Regions from separate parts of the Flexivirga aerilata genome, predicted to be linked through region 2. Evidence: riboswitches for the same ligand, from Rfam matches in the RefSeq annotation. Region 2 holds a riboswitch; the other holds the start of a gene.
The links. Region 2 has a riboswitch for S-adenosylmethionine ahead of metX (homoserine O-acetyltransferase MetX). Riboswitches for the same ligand answer to the same signal wherever they lie in the genome.
Positions count from the first base shown of each region.

Region 1: another riboswitch for S-adenosylmethionine. It lies ahead of HJ588_RS06420 (MetQ/NlpA family ABC transporter substrate-binding protein); the one in region 2 lies ahead of metX (homoserine O-acetyltransferase MetX).

Region 1 covers NZ_JABENB010000001.1:1,350,208-1,361,084, reverse strand. The annotation lists gene HJ588_RS06455 (4Fe-4S binding protein) at 1-199, opposite strand, end outside; gene HJ588_RS06450 (complex I subunit 1/NuoH family protein) at 207-1,172, opposite strand; gene HJ588_RS06445 (NADH-quinone oxidoreductase subunit C) at 1,290-1,820, opposite strand; gene HJ588_RS06440 (NADH-quinone oxidoreductase subunit B) at 1,817-2,404, opposite strand; gene HJ588_RS06435 (NADH-quinone oxidoreductase subunit A) at 2,401-2,781, opposite strand; gene pdxR (MocR-like pyridoxine biosynthesis transcription factor PdxR) at 2,803-4,305, opposite strand; gene HJ588_RS06425 (DMT family transporter) at 4,384-5,298, shown strand; SAM riboswitch class IV at 5,369-5,472, shown strand; gene HJ588_RS06420 (MetQ/NlpA family ABC transporter substrate-binding protein) at 5,565-6,536, shown strand; gene HJ588_RS06415 (methionine ABC transporter ATP-binding protein) at 6,533-7,603, shown strand; gene HJ588_RS06410 (methionine ABC transporter permease) at 7,603-8,265, shown strand; gene HJ588_RS06405 (LysR family transcriptional regulator) at 8,312-9,187, opposite strand; gene pseI (pseudaminic acid synthase) at 9,340-10,389, shown strand; gene HJ588_RS06395 (hypothetical protein) at 10,406-10,877, opposite strand, start outside.
Region 2 covers NZ_JABENB010000001.1:2,145,699-2,156,575, reverse strand. The annotation lists gene HJ588_RS10125 (AAA family ATPase) at 1-486, shown strand, start outside; gene HJ588_RS10120 (DUF58 domain-containing protein) at 492-1,754, shown strand; gene HJ588_RS10115 (transglutaminaseTgpA domain-containing protein) at 1,751-4,054, shown strand; gene HJ588_RS10110 (RNA polymerase sigma factor) at 4,273-5,814, opposite strand; gene HJ588_RS10105 (universal stress protein) at 6,130-6,513, opposite strand; gene metX (homoserine O-acetyltransferase MetX) at 6,678-7,853, opposite strand; SAM riboswitch class IV at 7,897-8,046, opposite strand; gene HJ588_RS10095 (DUF4192 domain-containing protein) at 8,080-9,153, opposite strand; gene HJ588_RS10090 (YkvA family protein) at 9,247-9,612, opposite strand; gene HJ588_RS10085 (EcsC family protein) at 9,614-10,303, opposite strand; gene HJ588_RS10080 (sulfurtransferase) at 10,453-10,877, shown strand, end outside.

The sequences.
Region 1 (10,877 bases), 800 kb from region 2:
TGTAGATGCACCAGTCGGGGCACTCGCGCGCGCACAGCATGCAGGAGGTGCAGTTCTCCTCCAGCAGGGCGATGACTCCCCTACTGCGCGAAGGGAGTTCGGGTTTGACGTGGGGATACTGCTGGGTGTGCGCGTGCGTGGTCATCGTGCGCGCGGTCGTCGCCATACCCTTGGCCAGACCGCTCAGGAACTTCGTCATTGCGACATCACCTCGAGGTCACCACCACTCCGATAGCTGTGATCGCCAGCTGCAGCAACGCCAGCGGGACCAGGCCGAGCCAGGCGACCCGCTGCAGCTGGTCCTCGCGCAGGCGCGGCCACGCCACGCGGATCCAGATGATCAGCACCGCGAAGATCGCGCCCTTGAGCAGGGTCCAGAGCCAACCAATCTGGTGGTCGAACGGGCCAGTCCAGCCGCCGAGGTAGAGCACGCCGAGTAGTAGCGACATCACCACGATGCCGGCGTATTCGGCGAGCAGGAAGAGCGCGAATCGCAGTCCGGTGTATTCGGTGTAGGGGCCCATCACCAGCTCGGAGTCGGCCACCGGCATGTCGAACGGCGGCCGCTGCAACTCGGCGGTCGCGGCGACGAGGAAGACGATCGCGCCGGGCAGCTGCCAGAGCAGCCACCACGGGGTCCAGGCATGTGCGATGCCGACGAGCGACAGCGATCCGGCGGCGATCGCGAAGGACGCGCAGGCGAGGATCAGCGGCAACTCGTAGGAGACGAGCTGCGCCGCGGTGCGCAGGCCGCCGAGCAGGGAGTATTTGTTGCCGCTGCCCCAGCCGGCCATCAGCGTGCCGACGGTGCCGATGCCGCCGACCGCGAGCACCCACACCAGGCTGCCGGGCACGTCGGCGCCCACGGTGTGCGGGCCGAGCGGGATCACCGCGAGTGCAAAGAGATAGGAGACGATGCCGAGCGCCGGCGCGATGCGGAAGACCCGCTTGTCCGCGGCGAGCGGGACGATGTCCTCCTTCTGGGTGAACTTGATGCCGTCGGCGACCAGCTGCGCCCAGCCGTGGAAGCCGCCGGCCTCCATCGGGCCGAGGCGGCCCTGCATGTGCGCCATCACCTTGTGCTCGGTCTGGCCGACGAGCAGCGGCAGCACGAGGAAGGCCGCGAGCACGCAGACGGCCCGCAGCACGATCTCGACGATGTCGCCCGCCATTATCGGGGTCCTCGCGAAGTATCGGAGCGACGAAGGAGCGGAGAACTTCGTGGGGTGATCATCGGGGTCCTCGCGAAGTATCGGAGCGACGAAGGAGCGGAGAACTTCGTGGGGTGATCATCGCGGTCCCCAGCTGTCGTCGGGTATGCCGGGAGGCTGCATCCGGCGGCGCGGCGCACGCGCCGGTTTGCCGTCGGTGCTGTCGCCGCCGGGCTCCTTGGCACCCGGCCACGGCTTGCTGACCCGAGCGGTCAGCACGAACGACTTGCGCAGCGGGTTGCCGTCGAAACCGTCGGGCAGCAACAGTTTTCGCAATCCGAGGCCGGTGCCGTCGTCGAAGCCGCTGAAGTCGATGCCGAACATCTCGTAGGTCTCCCGCTCGTGCCAGGCGGCGCCGGCCCAGATCGGGGTGAGGCTGTCGATCGAGGCACCGTCGGCGATGCGGGTGCGGACCAGCGTCTCCCGGAACGCGCCGCGGCGGGTGTCGTAGAGATGGGCGACGACCTCGAAGCCGGGGGTCTCGCCGGCGTCGGTCTCGTCCACCGCCGTGAGGAAGTCGAAGAAGTCGAAACCGTCGTCGCGCAGGCCCAGGAGGGTGTCGCGCCAGTCCGCGGGTTCGCAGCTGACAGCAGAGATCTCGTAGGTCACGTCGTCTGCTCCGGTGGGGCGACGAGCGGCCGGCTGACCTCGGCGGCCGAGGCGCGGCGCCCGGCATACGGCCCCAGACGACCGCGCAGACCCTTGGTGCGCAGCTTCTCCTGCGCGATCTGCTCCTGCAGCACCAGGATGCCCTGCAGCAGCGCCTCGGGGCGCGGCGGACAACCCGGCACGTAGACGTCGACCGGGATCAGCTGGTCGACGCCCTTGGTGACGCAGTACGAATCCCAATAGGGGCCACCGGAGTTGCTGCACGCACCGAAGCTGATGACGTATTTGGGCTCGGGCATCTGGTCGTAGAGCCGGCGCACCGCGGGCGCCATCTTGTCGGTGACCGTGCCGGACACCACCATCAGGTCGGCCTGGCGCGGCCCGGGCGCGAAGGGGATGACCCCGAGCCGGATGAAGTCGTGGCGGGCCATCGACGCCGCGATGAACTCGATGGCGCAGCAGGCCAGTCCGAAGTTGAAGACCCACAGCGAGTAGCGACGGCCCCAGTTGAGCACGAGCCGCATCGGCTTGGGCGCGGCCGCCTGGCCGACGCCGACCCGGGGCATGGGCAGATCGGTGGTCATTTGGTCACCTCCGGCGAGTCGCCCCAGTTGAGCAGGCCGCGGCGGGCCGCGTGGAGCAGCCCGACGAGCAGCACGGCGATGAAGATGCCCATCTCGACGAGACTCACCACGCCGAGCCGGTGGTCGCGCAGCACCAGCGCCCACGGGAAGAGGTAGACCGCGTCGACCGCGAAGACGACGTAGAGGAAGGCATAGGTGACGTAGCGGACGTGACTCTGCGCCCAGCCGCCGGTGACGGGGTCGACGCCGGATTCGTACGTCGTGAGCTTCGCCAGGCTGGGCGCGCGCGGCGCCAGCAGCCGCCGCGCGAGCATCGCGGCAACGAACAGCAGGGCGCCGGCCAGGCCTACGCCCGCCAGCACCAAGTAGCCCGTCATACCCGAAGACACCCCGGCAGACTAACGATCAGGGGCCGGTTCTTGCGGTAGGTGACCGCCAATCGACACAGGTGTACATAACGATCTGCCGCGGGAGCCGCCCGCGCCGGCGACCACGCGGGCGATGATCCCGACGGCTTCGGCGAGGCCGTCCGGGGATTCCGCGCCGTAACCGAGCACCAGTCCCGGCTCCCCCGGCGTATGACGGTGCATGCGCAGCGGCTGCACCCGCACGCCGCGCCGGGCGAGGTCGGCCGCGAGGTCCCGGTCGTCGAGCCGGCCCGCGAGGTGCGGGAAGGTGACCTGCACGTGCAGTCCGGCCGCGACACCGCCGATCGCGGCGTCGGGCAGTGCGGCGGCAAGTGCCTCGAGCAGGACGTCGCGACGGTGTCGTTGCCGGGCACGCTGCCGGCGCAGGTGGCGGTCGTAGTCGCCGGACGCGATGAAGCGGGCCAGCACCAGTTGGGCAAGCGCCGGGCCGCCCAGGTCGCTCGCCCGTCTGGCGACGACCAGGTCGTCATACAACCGTGGCGGCGGGACCAGCCACCCGAGCCGCAGCCCGGGGGCGAGCGACTTGGACGTGCTCCCGGTGTGCGCGACCAGATCGGGGGCGGCGGGCTGGATCGCGGCGACCGGAGCTCGGTCGTACCGCTGATCGGCGTCGTAATCGTCCTCGATGATCAGCCGGCCGCGACCGGCCCACTCCACCAGGTCGCGGCGCCGTGCGGCACTCAGCACGACACCGGTCGGGAACTGGTGCGCCGGTGTCACGAACACACTCCGGGCGCGTGTCGACGCCAGGCGCTCCACGACCAGGCCGTCCGCGTCGACCGGGACCGGGCGGGCGTGCACGCCCCAGTGCTCCAGCTGCTGGACGGCGCCCGCTGATCCCGGATCCTCCACTGCAACAATGTTTTTCCCGTCTCTGACGAGCTGCTGACCCAGCAGTGCGAGTGACTGCGCCACGCCGGTGACCACGATGATCCCGTCCGCACCGACGCGTAGTCCGCGCGTGCGCGAGAGCCACGCGGCGAGCTCGGCGCGCAGCACCGGGTGACCGCGCGGGTCGCCATACCCGAGCTCGGCAGCAGGTGTCTCGGTCAGCACTGCTCGCTCGTGTCGCAACCACGCGGCGCGTGGGAAGTCGGTGAGATCGGGCAACCCCGGATAGAGGTCGAGCCGTATGCCGCTCGGCGCCGCCCCAGGATGCGGCGATGTCGGCGTGGTCACGGCCGCGCTGCGCCGGCCCGCGCGCTGCGGCCGGGCCGGCGCCGAGCGCACCGTCGTCCCGGCCCGGGTGCGCCCGTCGACCAGCCCTTCCTCGCGGAGACGCTGGTAGGCCTCGACGACGGCGCCGCGCGCGATCCGCAGGTCCGCCGCGAGTTCGCGGGTGGCGGGCAACCGGGCTCCGGGCGACAGCCGCCCGTCGGCGATCGCGCCGCGCAGTTGACCGGTCAGCCATTCGGTGACCCCGCGCGCCGGCGCCCGCGACGGATCGAGCTGCAGGAAGTCGGCACCGGTCATTGGTCCACTATGGCGAGGTTGAATTGGTCCTTCAAGAGGTCCAAAACGCCTGTCATCGTCATCGTCATGGTCACTGTCATGAGCCGAACAGGTCGAGCCGGAGTCGGTGGCGCGCTGGCGATGTCGTTCGTCGGGGGCAGCGTCGCGGTCAGCGCCGGGCTGTCGCGGGCGCCCTTCCTCACCGTCCAGGCGTTGCGGTATGCCGTGGCCGCCGCCCTGCTGGTGGCACTCTGCGCACTCACCGGCCGACGGATCCAGCGGCCGCGCGGTGTCGAGTGGCTGTGGCTGGCCGGGGTCACCGGCTGCGGACTGATCCTCTTCAACGTCGCGCTGATCGTCGGCGGCGAGCACGCCGAGCCGGCCGTGCTCGGGGTCGCGGTTGCGTGTGTGCCGGTGGTGCTCGCGGCGGTCGGTCCACTGCTCGAAGGATCGTCGCCGACCGCCCGGGCAGTGCTCGCGGCGGCCGTCGTCACGCTGGGCGCAGCGCTCGTCGAGGGCTTCGGTCGCAGCGACGCGGTCGGACTGGTCTGGGCGGTCGTCGTGTTCGCCTGCGAAGCGGGCTTCACCCTGTTGGCAATGCCGCTCTTCGCACGGCACTCGCCGTTCGGGGTCTCCGTGCACACGACCTGGCTGGCTGCGGCCGGCTTCGCACTTCCCGGCGTATGGCGCGAGGGGCCGCGCGCCGTCCTGCGGCTCGACGCGACTGCACTCGCGGCGACCGCCTTCCTCGCGGTGTTCGTGACGGCCGGGGCGTTCGTGCTCTGGTACGGCTGCGTCGCGAGCCTCGGCGCCGCTCGCGCCGGGCTGCTCACCGGGATCGCACCGGTGGCCGCGGCGATGACGGGCGTTTCACTCGGGCACCCCTTCCCCGGCATCGGCGTCTGGGCCGGAGTCGCAGTGGTGGCAACGGGATTGGCCCTCGGCTTGCGGTCACGTCACGCCACGCCGGCGACCCGTCACAGTGGCGAGGCGACCGAACCAACGCCGGTGTGAGTCGGATCACAACCCGTTAGCAACGTTACGCATTTTGACTTATCCCGTAACGTCGCCTTATGTTTTGAGCAGTCACGAGATCCAACGCGAAGCCCTGGCTGGTTGGACGGCAACCCTCACGCACGTGGCGGGGTGCTCCAGGTGATGACTAGGCCGTAACGGCAAGCACGGCAGCTCCCGGCTACCGCACGGCGCGCAGCAATCCTGCGCGCGGTGCGTTTCGTGCGTGCCGTCCCGTCATACACGAAACATGAGGGATGACAACGATGTTCGAAACACCAGGGAGCGTCGGTCAGGACGACCCGAACCGTCCGCAACTGCCCCCGCGCCCACGCAGCGGGACGAGCCGGCGCACCGTCGCCGGCCTCGCGGTGCTCGGGCTCGTCGTCGGCGGCGTGGGCGGCTTCGCCGCCGGCCGCGGCACGGCGCCGAGCGGCTCGGGTGAGTCGCTGCGCACCGTGACGATCGGTGTCACCGATGCCGACCAGGACTACTGGACGACGTTCAAGCAGCTCGCCCGCGACAACGGCATCCGCATCAAGACGGTCAACTTCCAGGACTACACGCAGGCCAACCCTGCGCTGGCGCAAGGTCAACTCGACCTCAACCTCTTCCAGCACCTGGTCTTCCTGGCCAACTACAACGTGTCGTCACACCAGTCGCTGACACCGATCGGTTCAACGTATGTCGTGCCGCTCAGCCTCTACTCCTCGAAATACCAGAAGCTGCAGCAGATTCCGGCCGGCGGCAAGGTCGCGATCCCGAACGATCCGACCAACCAGGCGCGGGCGCTGCTGGTGCTGCAGTCGGCCGGCCTGCTGAAACTCAAGAACGGCGGCAACGTGCTGTCGACCCCGGCCGACATCGACAAGAGCGCCTCAAAGGTGTCGGTCACACCGGTCGACGCCGCGCAGACGGTGACCTCGCTGTCGTCGGTCGACGGGGCGGTCGTCAACAACAACTTCGCCCTCGACGGCAAGCTCGACCCGAGCAAGGCACTCTTCTCCGACGACCCCAAGTCGGCGCAGTCCGAGCCCTACATCAACGTGATCGTCGCCCGCGCGCAGGACAAGGACAACCCGACCTACGCCGAAGTGGTCAAGCTCTATCAGGACCCGCGCGTGCAGAAGCAGGTGATCGCCGAAAGCAAGGGCACCAGCGTGTCGGTGGTGAAGCCCGCGGCCGACCTGCAGAAGATCCTGGCCGGGCTGCAGAAGACCGTCGAGGCATCGTCATGAGCGCCTCGACCCTGACCGCACCCTCCACCGAAGGCGCATCCTCGGATCAGCTGATCGCCCGGATCGACAAGGTTTCCAAGGTTTTCGGTCGCGGCGACTCCGCGCACACCGCCCTGGAGGACGTGACTCTCGACATCCCGCGCGGGGAGATCTTCGCGGTGATCGGCTACTCCGGCGCCGGCAAGAGCACCCTCGTGCGCCTGCTCAACGGGCTGGAGCGCGCCACCTCGGGCACGGTGACCGTCGACGGCACCGACATCACCGCCCTCTCGGGCAAACCGCTGCGCGAGGTGCGCCGACGGATCGGGATGGTCTTCCAGCAGTTCAACCTGATGCGGTCGCGCACGGTCGTGGGCAACGTCTCCTATCCGCTCGAACTCGCCGGCCTGGACCGCGCGGAGCGGGAGGACCGGGTGGCCCAATTGCTGTCCTTCGTAGGGCTTCTGGACAAGGCGTGGTCCTATCCCGAGGAGCTTTCCGGCGGGCAGAAGCAGCGGGTCGGCATCGCCAGGGCGCTCGCCACCCAGCCCGATCTCCTGCTGGCCGACGAGTCCACATCCGCTCTCGACCCGGAGACGACCCGCGACGTGTTGGGATTGTTGCGCCGGGTCAACGAGGAGCTCGGGATCTCGATCGTGGTCATCACCCACGAGCTCGAGGTCGTCCGCTCCATCGCCGACCGGGTCGCCGTGCTCGACGCGGGGCGGGTCGTCGAGACCGGGACGGTGCGCGACGTGCTGGGAGCGCCGCAGACACCCACGACCCAGCGCTTCCTCGCCGCCGCAACCGGGACGAGCACGAACGAGACTCTGCGACAACACCTTCCGCAGGATCTGCAGGGCACGCTCGTGTCGGTCGTCGTCGGTGACGAGCGGCGACTCGGCCGCACCCTGAGTGCGGCCGCGCGCGAGCACGGGGTCGACTTCGAGATCCTGCGTGGCGGGGTGACCGAGCTGAAGGCCGAGACGCTCGGCAGCTTCACGCTGGCGCTCACCGGCGCACCGGAGGCCGTCGAGGCGACCATCGGGTCGCTGCGTGGCATCGGCACGGCGGAGGTGATCTCCTGATGACCGCCGACTGGTCCACCCTGTGGCCGACCTTCCAGACCGCGATCTGGCAGACGCTCGTCATGGCGGTCGTGACCATCGCGCTCGGCGGCCTGCTCGGGCTGCTGCTCGGGGTCGCGCTGTTCACCACCCGGGCCGGCGGCCTGCTGGAGAACCGCGCGGTCAACACCGTGCTCAACGTGCTGGTCAACATCGTCCGGCCGATCCCGTTCATCATCTTCGTGACGGCGATCGCACCGCTGACGTTGCGCGCGATGGGCACCACGATCGGCACCACCGCTGCAACCTTCCCACTGGTCATCGCGGCAACCTTCGGCGTCTCCCGCATCGTCGAACAGTCTTTGGTTTCAGTCGATCCCGGTATCATCGAGGCAGCCGAGGCCATGGGCGCCTCCCCCTGGCGAATCGTCCGGTCGGTGCTGGTGCCCGAGGCACTCGGTCCGCTGATCCTCGGCTACACGTTCGTCTTCGTCGCCGTGGTCGACATGACCGCGATCGCCGGCGCCGTCGGCGGCGGCGGGCTCGGCGACTTCGCGATCACCTACGGCTACCACCGCTTCGACTGGGCCGTCACCTGGGTCGCCGTCGCCGCGATCATCGTGCTGGTGCAGCTGGCGCAGTTCAGCGGAAATGCGTTGGCCCGCAAGGCATTGCGCCGCTGACAGCCCGGTACCTGACTGTCCGTTAGCTGCCCGCCCGGCAGCGGCATCACCCGCCCATCGCCGCGACCGCGTCATAGACCGTATGCCGCGCGTCGCGGCGATGGCGCACGGTCCACTCGAAGTCGGCGACACCCTGCAGCGGCACCAGTGCCACCGTCGACGGCACCGGGGTCGACAGCAGACTGACCGCGACGCATCGACCGGCGGCCACCAGTGACATCGGCAACCGTGTCGACTCCGTCGCGATATCCGCGATGCGCGGGCTGAATCCTGCGTCGTGGCACAGGGTTTCGACCAGGTCGTTCCAGTCCGGAGAGAAGCTGCGGCGCGGCAGGTAGAAGGCTTCGTCGCGCAGCGCTGCCAGGTCGACCGCTTCCGCACTCGCGGCGGGGTGATCCCGCGCGAAGGCGACACCCAACGGTTCGTCGACCAGGTGCGTCTCGACCAGCGCCGTCGGAAGTGGCGTCGGGAGTGGCGTCCGACGACGGCCGCCGAGCGCCAGGTCGAGCTCGCCCGACAGGAGCAGTCGGTCCTGCTCGGACGTGCCGATCGCGCTGACCTCCATCGGGATGCGCATCCTGCCCAGGCGAGTGAGGATCTCCCGCGGGACGGCAAGCGCCTCGTCGTGCACGTCCACGCGCAGCCGATCCAGTCCCGCCGCCGCCCGCGACTCGGCGGTCGCCAGCTCGGTCAGCGCGACGACTTCCTCGGCGCGCCGCAGCAGCGCCTCACCGGCCGCGGTGAGCTCGACGCCGCTGCGGGTGCGGTGCAGCAGGGTGACACCGAGCTGGGCCTCGAGCCGCTGCAACTGCGCCGACAGCGCCGGCTGCGTGAGGTTGAGCTCCGCGGCTGCGCGGGTGACGTTGCCGACCCGCGCCACCACGACGAACGACGGCAGCAGTCGCGGGTCGAGACCGGTCACGCAGATCACTGTGCCACGAGCTCCTGACCTGCGGCGATAGACGACGTTGATGGCACGATCAGCGGCCGCACTTGGACGCGGGCCGCCCTCGGGGCTGAGTCTGGTCCGGCGGGCGAAGCCCCCCGTCATACCGACTCCAGGAAGGCCGCGCCATGCGACACCTCACCATCGACAGCCACCGGATCGGCGACGGCGAGCAGCCGTTCGTGATCGCGGAGGTGTCCGGCAATCACGGCGGCTCGCTCGACCGGGCGCTGGACATCGTGCGTGCCGCCGCGGAGAGCGGCGCCCATGCGGTGAAGCTGCAGACCTATCGCCCGGAGACGATGACGATCGAGTCGGACGCGCCCGGCTTCCGGTTGTCCGACGGCCACGAGTTGTGGGGCGGCCGGACGCTGTGGGACCTCTACACGCAGGCGCACACGCCGTCGGAGTGGCATGCGCCGATCTTCGAGCTGGCGCGGTCACTCGGATTGGTCGCGTTCTCCTCGCCGTTCGACGCGACGGCGGTCGACCTGCTGGAGTCGCTCGACGTGCCGGCATACAAGATCGCGTCGTCGGAGATCATCGACCTGCCGTTGATCGAGCGGGTGGCAAAGACCGGCAAACCGCTGATCCTGTCGACCGGCATGGCGTCGGTCGCGGAGATCGCGGCGGCCGTCGACACCGCCCGTGCCGCAGGCTGCACCGAGCTGGCGTTGCTGTCCTGCACCGCCAATTACCCTGCCGATCCGGCGGATTCGAATCTGCGCGGCTTGCGGTTGCTCGCCGACACCTTCGATGTCGTGGTGGGGCTGTCCGACCACACGCTCGGGGTCGGCGCCGCTCTCGCGTCGGTGGCGCTCGGCGGCAGCATCGTCGAGAAGCACCTGACGTTGTCCCGGGACGACGGCGGTGTCGACTCGGCGTTCTCTCTCCTGCCGGGCGAACTCGCCCTACTGGTGCGGGAGTCCGCGGTTGCCGCTCGCGCGCTCGGCGACGAGCGCATCGGCGCGGTGGCGAGTGAGCGCGAGGGCCTGCGTTTCCGCAGGTCGCTCTACGTGGTCGCGGACGTGCGCGCCGGGGACCGGGTGACCCCGGAGACGGTGCGGGCGATCCGGCCGGCGGGCGGGCTGGCGCCGGAGCTCTTCGGTGTTGTCGAGGGTCGCACCTTCACCCGGGACGTGCCGCGCGGGACCGCTCTCGACTGGGCGCTGGTATGACGAAACCTGCTGGATATCAGGGCTTTTCGCACCGCAGGTGACCCTCCTGCAGTCGGCCGCCGGCCGCGTCGAGCACGGCGTGGCCGGCGGCGGCGACCTGCGCGCGGTCGGTGAGTCGGGCGGCTGCGATCAGGCCGAAGCGGTCGGTCTCGTCACTCTCCCGGAGTGCGCGGAGTAGCCACTTGCCGGTGCCGAGCCAGTGCCGGTCCAGGCCGAGCGCGAGCTCGGCGGCCTCGCGCCAGGTCGCTGCGGCGACGACGGCCGCTTCGACGTCGTCCCGTGGTTCGGCGAGGTCGTCGAGCAGGGACGTCAGCGCGTAACGGCGTGCGTCGGTCTCGGCGGCGGGTGAGCGGGGCGGGGCCGGCTGCCATGACCGCGCGCGCCTCGGCCTGCCAGTCCTGGGTCTTGGTGCCTTGGGTGAGCGGAATGCCCTCGGCCGCAAGGCGATCCAGCACGGGGCGGCGTTCGGTGCGGCCGCGGGCGGTCCA
Region 2 (10,877 bases):
GGCACCTACCCGCTGCCCGAAGCGCAGCGCGACCGCTTCATGGCCCGCATCTCGATGGGCTATCCCCCGGCCGGCGCCGAGGTCGAGATGCTCGACGTCCACGGCGGCGGGTCGCCGCTGGACCGGATGCGACCGGTCACCGACGGCGCGACCGTCGCCCGGATGGCCGACCGGGTCGCGCAGGTCCACGCCAGCCCGGCGCTGCGGCAGTACATCGTCGACATCGCGGCCGCCACCCGCGGCAGCAGTGCGCTCCGGCTCGGGGCGTCACCGCGCGCGTCGCTGCAACTGCTGCGCGCGGCCCGGGCGTACGCCGCCCTGGACGGGCGTGATCACGTCATACCCGAGGACGTGCAGGCGCTGATCGGGCCGGTGCTCGCCCACCGGGTGATCCTCTCCAGCGACAACCAGCACCTGCACCGCGGTGCCGGTGCGGTGCTCGGCGAGATCGTGCGACGCGTGCCGGTGCCTGCCGCCTCCCGATGAGCGGTATGACGGGACGCCCGCGGCGCCGCACCCTCACGCCACGAGGTCGGGGGTTCGTCGGTGCGGGGGTCGTGCTCGCGATCGCCGGGGTCGTGCTCGGCTTCGAGGACATCGTCCGGGTGGGCGTGCTGCTCGTGGCGCTCGCGCTGCTGGCACTGGCCTTCGCCCGCCGTCCCGCCGCGCCGCTCACCGTGCAGCGGACGGTCACCCCCGAGACGGTGATGCCCGACCAGCGCGCCGAGGTGCAGGTGACCTTCACCAACACCGGACGCCGCGCCAGCTCGCTCTACCTCGCCGAGGAACGCGTGGACTACGTACTCGGCGACCGGCCCCGCTTCGTGCTGCCGCGCACCGACGCGGGCGGCACTCGCGAGGTCGGCTACGTGGTGCGCAGTCAGCTACGCGGTCGCTATCCGCTCGGCCCGGTCACCCTGCACCAGCGTGACCCGTTCGGGCTGACGAGCGTGACCCGCACGGTCGACGGGGTCGGCGAGCTGCTGGTGCTGCCTCGGGTGGTGCCGCTCGGCTCGTCGCACCCGCCCGGCGCCGGCCTCGGCAGCGAGGGCGAGACGCCGCAGATGGTCGCGTTGCACGGCGAGGAGGACGTCAGCATCCGCGGCTACCACGACGGTGACGACCTGCGGAAGGTGCACTGGCCGGCGACCGCGCACCGTGGCGAGCTGATGGTGCGCCAGGAGGACCGCCCGGCGCGGCGGTCAGCCATCGTCGTGCTCGACTCGCGCGAGTCGGGCCACCGCGGCAGCGGCGCGGCCGGCTCGTTCGAGTGGGCGGTGAGCGCGGCGGCCTCGATCGTCGTGCGCCTGGAGGAACTCGGTTACCAGCTGCACCTGGCCACCCGGGAGTCGATGGTCGCGCACACCTTCGAGGGCGCCCAGGGCGCCGCCCAGCTGGTGCACGACCTCGCCTCCGCCGACGTCGGCGCCGACCTCGAATTCGGCCAGGTCGTCTCGCACGCCCACGAGCTGGTGCGACTCGGCGGCCTGGTCACCGCGATCGTCACCCCGCACGACGAGAGCCTGCTCGGTGACCTGGCGGCGATGCGGCAGCCGGGCGCCGCCGCGCTCGGTTTCGTGCTGGACACCGACACGTTCGCCGGGGCCGCCGGGCCGACGCCGCAGGCCGCAGCGGTGCGCGACCGGCTCGCCGCCGCGGGCTGGCGGGTGGTCGTCGTCGACGCGCGCACGTCGATCCCGCAGGCCTGGGCGACGGTCAGCAATCGCGCCCTGGTGCAAGTGGGCTCGCTGTGATCGCGCGCGCCCGGCCGACCGAGACCGCGCTCGCGCTCGCCGCGGTGGTCATCGCGGCCTGGCCGCTGACCACGTTGCTGCAGGGCGGCGCTTGGCTGTGGGCGATCGTGCTGGTGAGCGCCGCCGTGCTGACGATCGGTATGGCGCTGCGCGCGGCCGGCACGCCATACGCACTGGTGCTGCTGCTCCAGCTGGCGGCTCTGGCGGCGATCGTGGCGGTGCTCAACGTGTCGGACCACTTCGACGCGACGTTCGTCTCGGCGGTGCAGGACCTGGTCAACGAGGCCAACCGCACCATTCGCGAGTCGGCCGCGCCGGCACCGGTCACGCCCGGGCTGCTGATGATGCTAGAGCTGCTCATCCCCGGCCTGGCGATCACCGTTGACTACCTGTCGGTCAGCTCGCGCCAGCCGGCCCTCGCCGGAGTGCCGCTGCTGGTGATCTACCTGCTCTCGACCTCCAACACCGGCAAGGCGCTCAACCCGGTCTACTTCGTCGCGCTCGCCGCGATCTGGCTGGTGATGGTCGCGCACGGCGGCGGGATGCTGGTGCGTGGCTGGTCGTCGCTGCGCGCGCGGTCGACCACGCCGACGCTGCTGGACGACCAGCTCGGCGTCGCCGGCCTGGCGTCGGTGGCCCGCACGCTCGGCATCGTCACCATCCTCGCGGCCCTGATCCTCCCGGCGATCGTGCCACTGCCCGGCACGCACTATTTCGCGCAGGGTCTCGGGCGCGGCTCCGGCGGTGGGGGCAGCACGGTCGCGTTCAGCACGACCGCCAACCTGGCCAACGACCTGCGCAGCCAGAACACCGACCCGGTGCTCGACTTCACGACGTCCGCGCTGCTGCCGCCGCCGCTGCGGGTGACCGTGGGAGGCACCTACGCCGGTGGTGAGTGGACCGGTTTCCCCGGGGCGGAACAGCTCGACACCGGCGTGAACAATCGCGGGCTGCCGGTGCCGCCCGGCATGCAACCGGCGCCCAATGCGCCCACCGAGACGATGACCGTCACCAACAACACGATGCAGCCGCCGTTCGTGCCGGCGCCGTTCCCGGTCGCCTCGGCCAACTTCGGCAGCACCGCGTGGGGATATTCCGCCTCGACCGTGCAGCCGTTCACCCGCACCACCGCGAAGTCGTATGCCGTGCGCTTCCGCGAACCCACGCCGTCTCCCGACAACGGCCGACGCCCGATCGATCCGAACGGATTCCGCTCCGAGTTGCAGCTCGACCCCCTGTCGGAGCCGCGGATCCGCGCGCTCGCCCGTCAGCTGGGCGGGAGCACCCCGATGGAGCAGGCCACCGCCATACAGGACTATCTGCGGGGGCCCGAGTTCACCTACTCGCTCACGCTGGCGCCGACTCAGACGGTCGCCGGCCGGCGGCTGGACCCGCTGTCCAACTTCCTGGTCACCAAGCAGGGCTACTGCACACAGTTCGCGACCGCGATGATCATGCTCGCCCGCGCCAACGGCATCCCGGCCCGGATGGCGCTGGGCTTCCTGCCCGGGGTGTCCAACGGCGACGACGTCTACCGCGTGCTGCAGTCCAACGCGCACGCCTGGCCCGAGCTCTACCTGGACGGCCTCGGCTGGACCCGGTTCGAGCCGACCCCGGGCACCCGGTCCGGTCCCGCGCCGGACTACGTCGGCAACTCCGACACGGCGCCGGGCGGCGGCCGGGTGCCGGGGTCCTCGCCGTCGGCGTCGAGCTCGCAGGCACCGAGCCGCGCGCCGTCGTCGGTCGCCCCGTCGCCTTCTGCCTCCCAGGTGGCCGCGCCCACCGGCGGCGGCATCGACCTCGGCCGCTACGCGCTGCCGGTGGTGACCGTGCTGGTGCTCGGCCTGCTGGGCGCCCTGGTGCTGCCGCTGCTCGCCCGCCGGCGGCGCGAGGCGATCGGCCGCCGCCTCGCTGGTCACTCGCCGGTCGAGGCGCAGTGGCAGGTGCTGCAGTCACATCTGGCCGACCTCGGCATCCCGCCGCCGGCCGACCGGTCCCCCCGCGCCACCGAGCGCTACTACCGGTCGAGCACCAGCCTCGACGAGCCGGGCCGCACCGCGCTGCACCGCGCCGTGCAGACCCTCGAGACCGAGCGCTACGCGCGGCCGGGCGAGGGATCGCGGTCGATCGCCCGCGACGCCGACCGGCTGTTGCGGACGGTCCGGCGCAATCAGTCGCTGCCGACCCGGCTCGCGGCCCTCGTCATACCGCAGACCGGGCGGGACGTGGTGCGCGATGCGTTCCGGTCGGTGGCCCGCTGGCCGCAGGACCTGCTCGCCCGGCTGCCCCGCCGCCGCTGAGGGCCGCCGGCTCGTCAGGTGCCGGCCCGACTCGTCACGTCCGAAGCCCACTTGTCACGTGTTGGGCCACTTGTCCGCACAATGGGGACTTGTCACGTTCCGAGCCACTGGTCCACAAAAAGGGGACTTGTCACGTGCTGTAGCACGTGACAAGTCCCGTTTTTGTGGACCAGTCCCGTTTTGGTGGACGAGTCCCCTCTTTGCGGACCAGTTTCCCTTTAGTCCAAGTAATCGCGCAGGACCTGCGAGCGCGACGGGTGCCGCAGCTTGCTCATGGTCTTGGACTCGATCTGCCGGATGCGCTCGCGGGTGACGCCGTAGACCTTGCCGATCTCGTCTAAAGTCTTCGGCTGTCCGTCGGTCAGGCCGAACCGCATCGAGACCACGCCGGCCTCGCGCTCGGACAGGGTGTCGAGCACCGAGTGCAACTGCTCCTGCAGCAGGGTGAAGCTGACGGCGTCGGCCGGGACGACCGCCTCGGAGTCCTCGATGAGGTCGCCGAACTCGCTGTCGCCGTCCTCACCGAGCGGCGTGTGCAACGAGATCGGTTCGCGGCCGTACTTCTGCACCTCGACGACCTTCTCGGGGGTCATGTCGAGTTCCTTGGCCAGCTCCTCCGGCGTGGGTTCGCGACCGAGGTCCTGCAGCATCTGCCGCTGCACGCGGGCCAGCTTGTTGATGACCTCGACCATGTGCACCGGGATGCGGATGGTGCGCGCCTGGTCGGCCATTGCGCGGGTGATCGCCTGCCGGATCCACCAGGTGGCGTAGGTCGAGAACTTGTAGCCCTTGGTGTAGTCGAACTTCTCGACCGCACGGATGAGGCCGAGGTTGCCCTCCTGGATCAGGTCGAGGAAGAGCATGCCGCGGCCGGTGTAGCGCTTGGCCAGCGACACGACCAGTCGCAGGTTGGCCTCGAGCAGGTGGTTCTTGGCCTTCTTGCCGTCCTGCGCGATCCACCACAGCTCGCGCTTGAGCTTCATCTCGATCTTCTCGCCGGCGTTGAGCTTCTCCTCGGCGAACAGCCCCGCCTCGATGCGCTTGGCGAGCTCGACTTCCTGCTCGGCGTTCAGCAGGGCGACCTTGCCGATCTGCTTCAGGTAGTCCTTCACCGGGTCGGCGGTGGCGCCGGCGGTGACGACCTGCTGGGCGGGCGCGTCGTCCTCGTCGTCCTGGCGGATCACGAAGCCGCCGGACTCGTTCTCCTCCTCGGGCTTGGCGTCGGCTGCCGCGGCTGCCTGCTCCTCCTCGGTGGGCTCGGCCTCCGGCTGCTCGTCGGTGGCCTTCTTGGCCGGTGCCTTCTTGGCGGCGGCCTTCTTCGCCGGTGCCTTCTTGGCGGCCGCCTTCTTCGCGGGTGCCTTCTCCTCGGCGGCGTCCTCGTCCGCCGGCGCGTCGGCGGTCTTCTTGGCCGCGGCCTTCTTCGCCGCCGGCTTGGCGTCAGCCTTGGGTTCGGCGGCCTTCTTGGCCGGTGCCTTCTTGGCGGCGGCCTTGGTGGCCTTCTGCGCGGTCGACCGGCGGGTCGTCGTGGTCGCGACGGCCCGGGCGGCGGTCTCGGAGTCGAGGGTGACGGCGATGCCGTGCTCGTCCAGGGCGCGCAGCACGGTCTTCATCCGCTGCGGCGCGATCTCGGCCGTCTCCAGCGCGGTCTTCAGCTGCGAGCTGTCGATCGAGCCGTTCGCCTGTCCGATGGCGAGGAGCTGCTGCAACGCGGGATGCGCGAACTCCGTCGGCAACTCGGGGGCTGCGGGGGTTTTCGACACGAGGTCCACCAACTACCTTCCAAAGCTATCGGGTCGTGCTGGCATCACGACGTCGCCGTCCGGGGATGACGGCTACCGAGGTTGGGGTTTCCGGGCAACGCCGCGAGTGCTGCTTCGAGCGCTTCGATGAGTCTCGTTCGAGCCTCACTCGCGAGTGCTTCGACACCATTATAAAACGAGCCGGGGCACGGACCGACCCATCGACCTGCTCTCCTGCGGGTCGGACGGGTTGTTCCGCGCGGGTGCGCACACCGAAAAGCGTTCTGCTCACCACCGATTCGGCTCGACACCCGGACAACGCCGAGGCGGCGACTGCTATTCCGCGGACGGTTTGACAGCCAGCACCGGGCACGCGGAGTCGAGCAGGATGCGCTGGGCGTTGGTGCCGAGGATCAGCTTGCCGACCGGGGTGCGGCGACGCAGCCCGATCACCAGCAGATCGGCCGACTCGTCCTCGGCGATCCGCAGGAGTTCCTCGGTGGCGTCCTCGCCGTTCGGGACGGTGCGCACCTCATAGCTGACATCGAGCTCGCCGAGGCCGGCCAGCTGCTTGCGGGCATCGTCCGCCTGGTCGTCGCCCTCGGAGTGTGCGGAGTCCAGCACGATCAGCGGGGTCTGCCGGACCGACGCCTCCGCGGCCGCCCGGCGTAACGCCGCAGCGCCCTCCTTGGTCGGCACGTATCCCACCACGACTGCCACCGCACCATCACCTCTCTCACGGTCGTCGGTCGGCGAAGGCACGTCGGGCGCGGGGGCCCGTGTGCCGTGACCTGAGTCGACGCTACCCCGACGCTACCCGGACGCGCGCCCCGCCGCAGGTCGCGTCCGCGGTCGATGTGCCGGAGCCGCCACGAGGGGCCCGGTCAGCCGACGCCCAGCCGCCGGTGCCGCCGCGCCCAGATGTCGGCGACGGTCTCGCGCACCAGCGCGCGCACCTGGTCGGTCTCGACCAGGAACCCGTCGTGACCGTGGTCCGATCGCATGAGTCGCACCGGCTCGTCGCCGTATGCCGCAGCCATCTCCTCCGACAGCGGCACCGGGAAGAGCCGGTCCGAATCGACCGCCGCCACCCGCAGCAACCCGCGGTAGGAGCCGAGCACGTCCGACAGGGTGCCGCGACCGCGGGTGACGTCGTGGGTCGCCATGGCCCGGGTGAGTTGCACATAGGCACCGGCGTCGAACCGGGCGACGAGTTTGCCGGCCTGGTGGTCCAGGTAGCTCTCCACGGCGAAGCGGCCGCCCTCCAGCGGGTCTTCGCCGAGCTGCGGCTCGCTGCCGAACCGGCCGTTGAGTTCGGCGGCGCTGCGGTAGGTGGCGTGCGCGATGCGCCGGGCCAGACCGAGCCCGGTCGCGGGGGTGCGTCCGGTGCCGTAGTAGTCGCCGCCGGCATAGGCGGGGTCGCCGGTGATGGCGAGCGTCTGCGCCTGCCCCCAGGCGATCTGGTCGGCGCAGGCACGGGCGGTGCTGGCGATGACGAGCGCGGCGTCGGTGCGATCGGGATATCCGGCGACCCATTCGACCGCGCGCATGCCGCCCATCGACCCGCCGAGCACGAGCAACCACGCGTCGATGCCGAGCGCGTCGGCGACGGCCGCCTCGACCAGCACCTGGTCGCGAATCGTGGTGTGCGGGAACCGCGACCCCCAGTGGCGGCCGTCCGGAGCGATCGACCCCGGGCCGGTCGTGCCGCGGCAGCCGCCGAGCACGTTGACCGCGACCACGAAGAGCGAGCGCGTGTCGAGCGGCTCCCCCGGCCCGATGAGCCCGGGCCACCAGCCGGCGGTCGGCTGGCCGGGTCCGGCGTCGCCGACCACGTGCGAGTCGCCGGTCAGCGCGTGCTCGACGAGCACGGCGTTGCCGGCGTCGGGCGCGAGCCGACCCCAGGTCTGGAAGGTGACCACGACCTCGGGCAGCACACCGGTCTCGAGCGGCACGTCCCGCAGACGGATCGCCCGGCAGGCCGGGTTGGCATCCGGCGGCGGAGCACACCACTCCACTGGGGAGGCGGACGTCGCCCATCGGCTGTGCGTGACGGTCACCGGACCACTCCTCGAACCCCGGGGGCCGGTCTTTAAAAAGGGGGCCCCGCGCTTGCCGGCCGCACTGCGCGGTCGACCTTGTCCTCACCCGGGGCACCCCACCGCGGTGGAGGGTTGCCGCCCAGCCAGCCGGGGCTGTGCTCGCCGATCGCCGCACCTGCGCGGGAGTCAGCGAGCGCTGGGACTCATGACGGTTACGACGGTAGCAAGGTCAGGTCCTCGCCTCCTACGCCGGACGGCGATCCTCTCGCCGGCTGGGACGCAAACCCTCCTGCACGGCGGCGTCGAACAGCTGCGCCAGCTGGCAATCCGGGTCGGCCCGCAACACTCGCTCGAGTGCCATCACGGTGACCGCGCCCGTGCCCATCGCCCAGTGCAGCCCGGCAACCAGCAGCAGGACCGGGACCGCGCCCTCGGGCGGCAGGCACTGCACCCACTCCTTGAGTCGGCCGGCGATCGTGCGGGCCCGGTCACCGAACAACTCGTCGGGGCAACGCGCCGTCGGCGAGGGACCCAGCCGGTCCTGCAACGACGGCCAGAGTGGGCGCAAGCCGGGATCGAGCAGGTCCGGCATCAGCCAGGCCAGTACGGCGTCCCGCACCGGCTGCTGCCGGATCAGGCCGGTGGCGACGGCGAGCACCCCGACCGGCAGCCGCGACACCGGGCAACCCTCGTCGATCAGCACCCGGGCCAGCGCATCGGTCGCGGCTTCGGACCCGACCCGCGGACCGGCTTCCCCAGCGAGCTGTTCGAGCGATTCGAGCCGCCCGAGCCGTTCGAGCCGGTCGAGTTCCGCCCACACCGCCACCGCGACCTCCGGATACCGCTGGTCGAGCTCCCCGGCCAGCGCCTCTCGGTCGGCGACCGGTGCCACTCCGCGCAGCACCCGCTCGGCGATCGCGTCGACGTCACCCTCCGCCGACGGTGCGGTCCACTCCCGAGGACACCCGCCGCAGCTGCAGGCGGCTGCCCACCATCGGTTGTCCCGGGCGTGGATCACGTGGGACAGCACGACTCCCCGATGTCGCAGACGGCGACGAATCGCGGCGACGAATCGGTCCGCGGCGCTACCGGCGTCGTACACCACCGCGATGACGTCGTCGACCGGCAGCTGCTCGACCGGTTGCAACAGGTGCACCGCGGCGACGGTCGCGTGCTCGTCCGGCGGCACGTCGAGCCGCGCAATGACCTGCAGGCGACCATGGTGCGTCGCGATCAGCACGACCGAGTCGTGCGGGGTGAAACCCAGCTCGTAGGGCAGATAGGCGACGACGTCGCCGACACCGTGCAAAGTGCTCATGCCGGCAGCCTCTGCCGGACCGCGGCCGCTCGACAGCCCGAAACCCGGCAGCTGTGGACGAAGCCCGCCCACGCCGGAGGATGTGGAACGCGCTCAGCGCAGGCGTTCGCCCTTGATGGTGCTGCGCCGCGCCTGCTCCCACGCGAGGAAGGCGTCGGTGTCCTCGACCAGCGTCGTCGCGAGCCAGCTGAGCACCAGGGCGTCGTCGGCGAAGCCGATGACGCCGAGCAGCGCCTCAGGCAGCAGATCCACCGGTGAGGCGACGTATGCCGCAGCCGCCGCCACGAGGGCCAGATGCGCCGGACTCACCTGCGAATACTCGCCTTTGGCGACCGCCTTCGTCATACGCGGCAACGCGGCGAGACGGGTAGCGACGCTCGGCCCACCCGGCCGGCTGACCTCCTGCAGGGCTCGTCCGACGCGCCGCAGCGATGCCCAGCGCAGGGCAGGGGCGGCCATCTCAGCTGCCCTGCTGCAGCACCCGCGCGGCCGGCGGGAACTCCTTCTTGGCGACCTTCGCGGTGCGCGTGATGAGGAAGGCGTCGATGCCCGCGCCGATGACGCCGCCGGCGAACGGGATGCCCTTGCCGAGCTTGGTGAGGAGCTTGTCGCTGACCTGGCTGATGAGCCGGAAGCCGACGGCCTTGTTGACGACCATCAGCGCGGTCGGCGGCAGCTGCCTCGTCGCGAGGTTGGCGAGGCGACCGGTGCTGACCACGCCGGCCTTCTTGAGCAGGTCGTCGGAGTCCGCGCCGACCAGCGTGAGCAGCAGCGCCGTGCGAGTGGTCTCGTCGCGCAGGTTGTAGCCGCGGACGGCAGCGATCGCGGCCGCCATCCGGGTGGACAGCACGTAGAAGCCGAGCACGTTGGCCGGCAGCGCGACGATCATCGTGACGAACCCGCCGAGACCGGTGACGAAGCCGGCGGCACCGGCGAGCTTGCGGTGCTGGGAGACGATCGCGTCGACCGCGCGCTCGGGGTCACCCGGGTGGTCGCGCAGCGCCGCCTGGGCGATCTCCTCGGCACTGTCGAAGCCCGCCTTGCCGTCGATCCCGACGGTCAGCAGGTGTTGCGCGAGGCTGAGGGCGGTGCCGCCGAGCGGACCCTTGTCCAACGGCGCGGGCTGCTGGCTTTTCTTCGAACCGAACATGGGCCCATCATGTCAGCCGGGCGCGGCGGCGAAATCACCTCTGCGGGCGAGCCGCCACCCGCCCCTCGATCAGGTATGACGGGGCCGTCTGGTGAGACGGGCACCGAGGGGATGCTTGGGCGCCTCGCCCGCTGGGTACCGTGGGAAACATGTCGCTGCCAGCTGATCCCAGCCCCCAACTCGCCGAGTTCGCCCACCCCGAGCGCCTGGTGACCACCGAGTGGCTCGCCGAGCAGCTCGACTCCGGCACCAAGGACCTGGTGGTCCTGGAGTCCGACGAGGACGTGCTGCTCTACGACACCGGCCACATCCCGGGCAGTTTCAAGCTCGACTGGCACACCGACCTCAACGACCCGGTCACCCGCGACTTCGTCGACGGCGGCATCTTCGCCAAGGTGATGTCCGAGCGCGGGATCGGCCGCGACACCACGGTGGTGATCTACGGCGACAAGTCCAACTGGTGGGCGGCATACGCGCTGTGGGTGATGACGCTCTTCGGGCACCCGGACGTGCGGCTGCTCGACGGCGGCCGCGCCGCGTGGCAGGCCGAGCAGCGGCCGATGACGCAGGACGT